Regions from separate parts of the Streptomyces sp. NPDC096176 genome, predicted to be linked through region 2. Evidence: riboswitches for the same ligand, from Rfam matches in the RefSeq annotation. Region 2 holds a riboswitch; the other holds the start of a gene.
The links. Region 2 has a riboswitch for cobalamin ahead of ACIQ7Q_RS27555 ((2Fe-2S) ferredoxin domain-containing protein). Riboswitches for the same ligand answer to the same signal wherever they lie in the genome.
Positions count from the first base shown of each region.

Region 1: it holds a riboswitch for cobalamin, as region 2 does, so the genes downstream of both, ACIQ7Q_RS22300 (ABC transporter substrate-binding protein) here and ACIQ7Q_RS27555 ((2Fe-2S) ferredoxin domain-containing protein) in region 2, are expected to answer to the same signal.

Region 1 is NZ_JBIWFV010000007.1:431,443-436,061, forward strand. It holds partial or broken gene ACIQ7Q_RS22275 (transposase) at 1-18, shown strand, start outside; partial or broken gene ACIQ7Q_RS22280 (NUDIX hydrolase) at 41-172, shown strand; gene panD (aspartate 1-decarboxylase) at 247-669, opposite strand; gene ACIQ7Q_RS22290 (hypothetical protein) at 1,109-1,531, opposite strand; gene ACIQ7Q_RS22295 (hypothetical protein) at 2,301-2,450, shown strand; cobalamin riboswitch at 2,441-2,623, shown strand; gene ACIQ7Q_RS22300 (ABC transporter substrate-binding protein) at 2,653-3,696, shown strand; gene ACIQ7Q_RS22305 (FecCD family ABC transporter permease) at 3,720-4,619, shown strand, end outside.
Region 2 is NZ_JBIWFV010000011.1:194,855-199,473, reverse strand. It holds gene metE (5-methyltetrahydropteroyltriglutamate--homocysteine S-methyltransferase) at 1-1,999, shown strand, start outside; gene ACIQ7Q_RS27555 ((2Fe-2S) ferredoxin domain-containing protein) at 2,135-2,527, opposite strand; cobalamin riboswitch at 2,602-2,726, opposite strand; gene ACIQ7Q_RS27550 (hypothetical protein) at 2,779-3,099, opposite strand; cobalamin riboswitch at 3,416-3,600, shown strand; gene ACIQ7Q_RS27545 (ABC transporter substrate-binding protein) at 3,829-4,619, shown strand, end outside.

The DNA.
Region 1 (4,619 bases), on a different contig from region 2:
GCCGTCCGGGCCCGCGGCCCCCGGGCGGCAGGGTCGAGCCTGGACTCCGATCCCGGACGTCGCTTGCCTGCGCCGGTCATCGCTGGTCGACATCGGCCTCGCCCTGGCGCAGACGTCTCCGCCGACCGGCCACGTCGCTCCGGTCCCGGTCGGCGGCCTGATCCAGCACTGAAGCTCTACCACGGCCGGGACTTTCAGGCTGGGCGGTGCCGTGGGGTGGGCCGGTGCACCTCGCGTCGCGCCGCGTCAGAGCGCGGTGGCCGCCTGCGGGCTGCGGGCCGTGTCGCTGCCGGGCACAGGCTCGGAAGCGTCGGAGCCGAGCGCCACGACGCGGTTGTCGGCGTCCACGTGCACGACGCTGGGCACGAGGGTGCGCGCCTCGGCGTCCTCGACCTGTGCGTAGCTGATGAGGATCACCAGGTCCCCGGGGTGCACCAGATGGGCGGCGGCACCGTTGATCCCGATGACACCGGAGCCACGCTGCCCCTCGATGACGTAGGTCTCCAGGCGCGCGCCGTTGGTGATGTCGACGATGTGGACGAGCTCGCCGGGCAACAGATCGGCGGCGTCCATGAGATCGCGGTCGACGGTGACGGACCCGACGTAATGCAGGTCGGCCTGGGTGACCGTGGCCCGGTGGATCTTGGACTTGAACATGGTGCGCAGCATCGAGGCACTCCCGGATCTAGGCTCCCTGCCTGCGTTTGTGCAGGTCAAGGGCGGTTTTCCTACCCTACAACGAGTCGCATGTTCGGGCAGCATTCCCCAGGTTTTTCAGGACTCATGCTGACCACTTGCTGACTTTCCTGGCACACCGTCAGGCGGTTACGGGAGAGCTTCGCCGCTCTCCCGGCCCCGCCGCGACGACGGCACAAGCGTACGCAGCACCCTCCGAAGGGCGTCAGTGATCACCGTCACTCCGGCGGTCCGTGCGGCGGTCAGGAGCGAGGGCGGTCGACCGGGAGTCGACCCGCGCACCGCGACGGGTCAGCCGGCCCAGGCCCTCCATTCCGTCTCAAAGGAGGAGGCTCCCATGGCTCATTGAGGAATCTGAGCGCCGAAGCGGCGCGGCACCATAGCAGCGGATCGCCGGTTACGACATGGTCGGCTATTGAAGACCCGGGGGCAGGACCGCGCGGCCGAGTCCCCGAGGGGTGAGAACGGCCGGCCCTGGCACGGCGGCACGACCTGTGGACAAGTCGTCGACACGTCCCTCTCTGCCGATCGGACCAGCATCCCGTGGGAGTACCTGCCGCATGACTTCCCGCTGGACAAGACTTCTGCCACTACTACGCGAGGTGAGAAGCGGACGGCACCACCCGATAGTCCGAACCTCGATCCTCTTGCCGACGCCGCTGCCCTGGATGACGTCCACCCTCTTGCCGGCCTCGACCATCTCCTCGTACGGATGCGTCGACACCACGACTGAGGGGTCCCCGAGCTCACCGCGCAGCAGGACGACCTCCACCTTCTGCTCTTCGTACAGCAGGGCTGGGCGGCAGGCTCCGGGCTCCGCATCGCTGTAGAGCACCTCTTGGGGCGGTCCACCCCTTCCCCCGAGTCACCTCACGCGCCCGGCTCGCCCGGCTCCTGGCCGTGGAGCGGCTGACCGCCTGGGAGACGTCGCCCTGGGCGGAGCTGCCCCTGGAGCGCTACGCCCTCGGGCAGGCCGCGCCGCCCGGATCGGGGCCGACGTACTGCCGGCTCATGGAGTTCGGCACTCCGCACCTGGGCAGCATCAAGGGCGGCAGCGCCGCGAAGCACACCATGTGCCACCACGTCTCCGGCGAGTGGCGGCTGGCCGCTCCCCCTGCGTGGCATGGACCCGCAGGACGCCTGGACGGAACTGCGCGGACAGCTCGTCCGGGCCTTCAACGCCGCCGGGGCAGGAGACTTCCAGGCCCCACGGCCGATCATCGACGTACGGCGGGACTGCCCGCCGCGAAGTGGGCAGTGTGCATCTGGTCGCTGATCGCCATCGGCGTGCCGGCTGTGGTGGCGTCGCGGCGCGACGGTTTCGCGACGGAGGCCGCCCAGGCTGCCTCCAGCCCGGCCGTGTGCGCGGCAAGTTCCTCGCGGTGCTCGGCGGCCTGCGGCCCGCCGTGGCCTCGGTGATCGCGTTGCGCTGCTCCACCCCGCCGTCGTAACCCGCTACGAGCTCACCGCGCAGGGCATGCTCCGCGAGACGGGCGAACATTCTCGCGTTGTCGGTGAGATGCGCCAGGCATCCACCAGCCCCGGAATGGGGCAAGTGGGTTGAAGGCGGCACTTTGCCACGGCGAATCATCCAGGGTACTGACATGACCACCGCTCACCAGCGCGCCGCCTGCGCCCTCACCGCGCGCGCCGCCGTCGCGGCGGCCGTTCTCACCATCGCCGCCATCGCCGCCACGCGGCCGCTGGGCAGGCGTCCGCGTGCGCCCTTTCACCCACGGTTCGAGGAAACGTAGTATCAGCTGGTCATCACCGCGACGGGAGACAGGAAGCCGGTGCAATTCCGGCACGGTCCCGCCACTGTGACCGGGGAGTGGAACTCTGAACAGCCACTGCGCATCGCGCGCGGGAAGGCCGGGGGAACGTCGATCCGGGAGTCAGGACACTGGCCTGTCGCGGGCCCGATCCGAGGAGCGCGGACTCCGCAGGAGGCTCTACGTGTACGACGGCATGCCCCGTCCCCTTTCCTTGCCCTACTCCCGGCCACGCCGCCACGCCCTGCGCGCCATGGGCGCCGCCGTCGCTCTGTCCGCGACTCTCCTCGCCGGCTGCGCCGCGTCCGAGCGCACCGGTGACAAGAAGCCCGCCGCCTCGCCCGTGGCGCAGGGCTTCCCGGTCACCATCGACAACTGCGGCACCCGCACCACGTACGACGCACCGCCCTCCCGCGTGGTCACCATCCACCAGCACCCGGCGGAACTTATGCTCGCGCTCGGGCTGAAGGACCGGATGGTCGGCACCGCCTTCCCGGACTCCGCCGTCCTGCCCGAGCTCACGAAGGACTTCGAGGCCGTCCCCGAACTGGCCAAGAAGGAGCCGTCCTTCGAGAACGTCCTGGATGCCGAGCCGGACTTCGTCTACGGCGGTTACGGCAGCGCGTTCGCCGAGGACGAAGGCAGGTCCCGCGAGGCGTTCGCCGACGCCGGTATCGACACCTACCTCAATCGCGAGTACTGCGGCAAGAAGCAGGTGTCCATGAAGGACACCTACGACGAGATCCGCACGATCGGCTCGATCTTCGGCGTGCGGGACCGGGCCGACAAGCTCGTGGCCGACCTTCAGGAACGTGTCAGCGCGACGGCGAAGGCGGTGGAAGGGGCGCCCGCCGTATCCGTGTTCGTCTACGACAGCGGCGACAAGACCGCCTTCACCGCAGGCGGCAAGAGCCTCGGCACCGAGGTCATCAAGCTCGCCGGCGGCCGCAACGTGTTCGCGGACCTCGACGACGTCTTCGGGGACGTCTCCTGGGAGCAGGTCGTCGCCCGCAAGCCGGAGGTCATCGCGATCTACGACTACGCCGGGGCCGGAAACATCGAGCAGAAGAAGAAGTTCCTGCTCGCTCAGCCCGCCCTCGCCGACGTCCCCGCCGTGAAGAACAAGCGCTTCGTCGTGCTGCCCCTGACCGCCACTCTGGTCGGCGTCCGCGCGCCGTACGCCGTCGAGGACCTGGCCCACGGACTGCATCCCGAGCGGTTCCGGTGACGGCTCGGACGGAGGACGCCCCGGTGGCGTCCTCCGACTCCCGGCACTCGGCAGCACGGGAGGAGACGCAGCGACGGGCCTTCGCGCCGGCCTTGGTGGTCCTCGCCGTCCTGCTCGTCGTCTCCATGACGGCGGGCATGGCCATCGGGTCGGTGCAGGTACCGCCCGGTCAGGTGTGGGGCATCGTGACGCATGCCCTCGGTGCCGACTGGTCCGATCCCGTCTGGTCCCATGCGCGCGAGACCATCGTGCTCGACGTACGTGCCCCACGCGTGCTGCTCGGTGCGGTGACGGGTGCGGGGCTCGCCCTGGTGGGTACCGCGTTGCAGGCCCTCATACGCAACCCGCTCGCCGAGCCCTATCTTCTGGGCGTGTCGTCGGGTGCGTCGCTCGGTGCCGTGGCCGTCATCGTTTTCGGCGTAAGCCTGTTCGGCCCGGTGTCGCTGTCGGCCGCGGCCTTCGCCGGTGCCCTGCTGACGCTGCTCCTCGTCTACACCACCGCTCGCTCCGGTGGACGGATCGCCTCGACGCGCCTGGTGCTGTCGGGAGTGGCGTACGCCTCCGTGCTCACGGCCGTGATGGACCTGCTGCTGCTCACCACCGACCGGGGCAACGAGGCGAGGGCGGTGCTGGCCTGGACGCTGGGGGGCCTGGGCGGTGTGCAGTGGGGGACGCTGTGGCTGCCGGGCGCGGCGCTCGTGACCGGCATCTGTGTGCTGCTCGTTCAGGCACGTTCGCTGAACCTCTTGCTGGCGGGTGAAGAGGCGGCCACGACCATGGGCCTGGACGTGTCCCGGTTCCGGGCCCGGATCTTCGTCCTGCTGTCACTGATCACCGGCGTACTCGTCGCCGCGGCGGGGCCGATCGGCTTCGTCGGGCTGATGATGCCGCACATCGTGCGTCTTTTCGTCGGCGCCGACCAT
Region 2 (4,619 bases):
GCGCGGTACGCAGGACGTGGCGCCGCTGGAGATGACCAAGTGGTTCGACACGAACTACCACTACCTGGTGCCGGAGCTGGCCCCGGACACCGTCTTCACGGCCGACTCCGGCAAGCAGGTCGCCGAGCTGAAGGAGGCCCTCGCCCAGGGTCACACCGCCCGGCCCGTGCTGGTCGGGCCCGTCACGTACCTCCTGCTCGCCAAGCCCGCCCCGGGCGTGCCCGCGGACTTCGAGCCGCTCACTCTCCTGGACCGCCTGCTGCCGGTGTACGCCGAGGTGGTCGCCGATCTGCGCGCGGCCGGCGCCGAGTGGGTGCAGCTGGACGAGCCGGCGTTCGTGCAGGACCGCACGCCGGCGGAACTGAACGCCCTCGCACGCGCCTATCGCGAGCTCGGCGCCCTCACCGACCGGCCCAAGCTCCTCGTCGCCTCGTACTTCGACCGGCTCGGCGACGCGCTTCCCGTCCTGGCCAAGGCCCCGGTCGACGGGATTGCCCTGGACTTCACCGAGGCCGCCGCCGCGAACCTCGACGCGCTCGCCGCAGTGGGCGGGCTGCCCGGCAAGCGCCTGGTCGCAGGCGTGGTCAACGGCCGCAACGTCTGGGTCAACGACCTGGAGAAGTCGCTCGCCACGCTCGGCATCCTGCTGGGCCTCGCCGACCGCGTCGACGTGTCCGCCTCCTGCTCCCTCCTCCACGTGCCGATCGACACGGCCCTGGAGCGAGACATCGAGCCGCAGATCCTGCGCTGGCTGGCCTTCGCCCGGCAGAAGACCGCCGAGGTCGTCACGCTCGCCAAGGGCCTCGCCCGGGGCACGGACACGATCGCCGCCGAACTCGCCGCCAACCGCGCCGAACTCGCCTCCCGCGCCGCCTCGCCGATCACCCGCGACCCTGCCGTCCGGTCTCGTGCCGAGGCCGTGACGGACGCCGACGCGCGCCGCTCCCAGCCGTACGCCGAGCGGGCCGCCGCCCAGCGCGACCACCTCGGGCTGCCCCTGCTGCCGACCACGACCATCGGCTCCTTCCCGCAGACCGGCGAACTGCGCACCGCCCGCGCCGACCTGCGCGCGGGCCGCATCGACACGGCCGCCTACGAGGAGCGCATCAAGGCCGAGATCCAGGAGGTGATCGTCTTCCAGGAGAAGACCGGCCTGGACGTCCTGGTGCACGGTGAGCCCGAACGCAACGACATGGTCCAGTACTTCGCCGAGCAGCTCACCGGTTACCTGGCCACCCAGCACGGCTGGGTCCAGTCCTACGGCACCCGCTACGTCCGACCGCCGATCCTGGCCGGCGACATCTCCCGGCCCGAGGCGATGACGGTGCGCTGGACGACGTACGCCCAGTCCCTCACGGAGAAGCCGGTCAAGGGCATGCTCACCGGCCCGGTCACCATGCTCGCCTGGTCCTTCGTCCGCGACGACCAGCCGCTCGGCGAAACGGCGCGTCAGGTCGCGCTCGCCCTGCGCGACGAGGTGAACGACCTCGAGGCCATCGGCACATCCGTCATCCAGGTGGACGAACCCGCCCTGCGCGAGACCCTGCCGCTGCGCTCCGCCGACCACCCTGCCTACCTGGCCTGGGCGACCGAAGCGTTCCGGCTCAGCACGAGCGGAGTGCGCCCGGACACGCAGATCCACACCCACATGTGCTACGCCGAGTTCGGCGACATCGTCCGGGCCATCGACGACCTGGACGCCGACGTCATCAGCCTGGAGGCCGCCCGCTCGCACATGCAGGTCGCCCGAGAACTCGCCGCCCACGGCTATCCCCGCGAGGCGGGCCCGGGGGTGTACGACATCCACTCCCCGCGCGTCCCGAGCACCGAGGAAGCCGCCGCGCTGCTGCGCACCGGCTTGAAGGCCATCCCGGCGGAGCGGCTGTGGGTCAACCCCGACTGCGGTCTCAAGACCCGTGGCTGGCCCGAGACCCGCGCCTCCCTGGAGAACCTGGTCGCCGCCGCCCGCACGGTCCGCGGCGAGCTGTCCGCTTCCTGACCGCAGGTTCCGGTGGGCCGGGACGTCTTGGACGTCCCGGCCCACCGGCCGCCGCATCGTCGTCTTCCTCGGCCCGCGCCATCCCGACCGCGGCATCGCCCCGCTGCCTCTGTGAGCCGTGGCGCTCGCCGGTGCTCAGGAAGCCGTGCGGCGGCGCGGCGGGGTGAAGGTGTACAGGTCGAGGATCTCCGGACGGGGCGCGACGCCGGGGCCGCCCGCCCGCACCCAGGCGGCGATGTCCTCTGTCGCGTCCGGGTCGTTGACCAGGCCCAGCCACACCGGCCGGGCTCCGGCCGCCCGCCCGGCGGACGAGGGCCGCACAACGATCACGCCTGCCTGCTCGCACACGTCCAGGCAGGCGGACACACGTACGGGAGCCTCGGCACGCAGGCGCGCGGTCTGTGCGGCGTGGTCGACGCCGGTCACCTTCGAGGTGCCGCAGCAGCAGTCCCGGCACACGACGACCCGGCAGGGCACACCGCCGACCGGTCGCGCCGGCACCTCGACGGCGTACGCCTCACCGCCCATTGTCTCGGACACGCCGAAACACCCCTCTCTTCCGGGGAAATCCGCTCCGGTGTCCTTCGAGGAGGCGACGACGTGAGTCTCCTGGCTCTCGGCTCGCAGCTCGTCCCGGCCTTCCCGCCCTCCGCGGGGCAGTGGCCCGTTCGGGATCCGCTCACCGATCACAGTGGCGGGACCGCGCCGGATTCGCACCGGCTTCCTCGGACCGTCGTCGCCCTGTCGCCGGTCATCATCCCATCAGCCAACTGCCCGGATCATTCGGGCTCATGAGCGTGCGGGCTCGTCGCGGGCGGCTCGGCCGGGCGTTCCCGGCCGCCGTCATGGCCGGATGTCATCACGATGAGGAGCCCCACCACGACGGCCCCGGCGACCACCCGGCCGGCGGCCCGCACCACCCAGCCCGGCAACGACGCGCCCTCGCGCCGCCTGGGTGCGCCCAGCCGCTCGGCCCGCCGTGCGGGACGCAGCAGGCGCAGCAAGAGCAACGCGGCGACCGGGAGTTGCAGCAGCCACAGCACGGTGCGCGGCCACTCGCCGTACAAGACGTTGGTGCCGTACAGCAGGGTGTGCCACACACAGCACATAGACGACGATGACGAAGCGGTGCAACCGGCGCCACGTGTTCGCTCCGATGCGGTGCCGGACGTAGAACAGCAGGCCGAGCGGAACGGCCAGATAGAGGGCGCCCTGGCCGAGGAGGATGGCGATCCGGCCGGTGCCGGAGTCGTACCAGCCGGGCACGAACGTGTCCGCGAAGCCCACCCACAGCCGTTCCGCCCACGCCAACTCGACCTCGTAGCAGACGAATTCGGCGGCGAACATGCGGCGTGCGCGGACCTCAGGCCGCGTCCTGTGGCTGAACGCACAGAGGTGGGTCTGGCGGAGCGACGGCCCCCTCTGCCATGCTTCCGTCCGACAAGCGACGGCGGAACGAGGAAGCCGGTGAGATTCCGGCACGGTACCGCCACTGTGTAGGGGGAGCGACTCCACCCGAGGCCACCGCCCCGTCCGGGGTGGGAAGGCCGGAGAAGCCGTGATCCCGAGTCAGGAGACTCACGCCGTCGCACCTCGATGTACGGGGCGGATTTCCCCAGGAGAGGCGGTGGCACGCGTGTGCCTGCTCAGGTGTGGTGGCAGCCTCGTGCTGCCCATGGCCCGTCGGAGTCTGTCCGTACCGCTTGACGCGTCAGCCCCCTACCCCTGGTTCTGACGGCCTCCGCCCTCAGCGGGTTCCCTCCCTTACGCCGCATCGCGCGCCGCGCGCTGCCGGTGCGCCCTGCCACGCACGCCACCTGGAGTCATCTGTGTCCGTACGGTCCCCCATGCCCGGCCGTCGTCAGGCCGCCGCCGCGGCTGTCCTCGCCGCCGCCCTCACCTCCACCGCGTGCGGCGGCGACTCCGGCCGGCCCGCCGATGCCAAGGCGACGGCCGCGGGACAGGGCTGCGTCAAGAACTTCGACCCGGCCGAGGACTACTTCCCGGTCAAGTCGGAGGTGAAGCACGCCAAGAACTTCACGCTCCGCTACGAGAAGAGCTACCAGGTCCTCACCGTCAAGGAGCCCTACCCGAAGGGGAAGCCCGAGTCGTACGTCCTGGTCAAGTGCGGCGCGCCGAAGCCGAAGCTGACGGGTGAACTGGCGTCGGCCCAGCAGGTCACCGTCCCCGTCAAGAGCCTGTACTCGGCCTCCACCACCCACGTGCCGCTGCTCACCGAGACCGGCACCCTGGACGTGCTGACGGGAGTCGCGAGCACCGCGAACATCTCCTCCGCAGAGGTGATCGCGCGGGTGAAGGCGGGGAAAGTCACCGAGTACGCCAAGGACCAGACCCTCAACGCCGAGACGGTCATCGGTGCCAAGCCGGACGTGCTGATGACCCAGGGCACCGACGACCCGCAGTACCCGAAGCTGCGCCAGGCGGGCGTCGCGGTGGTCGCCAACGCCGAGTGGCTGGAGCCTAGTCCGCTCGGCCGCGCCGAGTGGGTGAAGGCGATGGCCGCGCTCACCGGGGCGGAGAAGCGCGCCGGCGAGTTGTTCGGCACCATCGAGGCCGACTACCGGAAGGTCGCCGAGAAGGGCGCGCGAGTGGTCGAGGC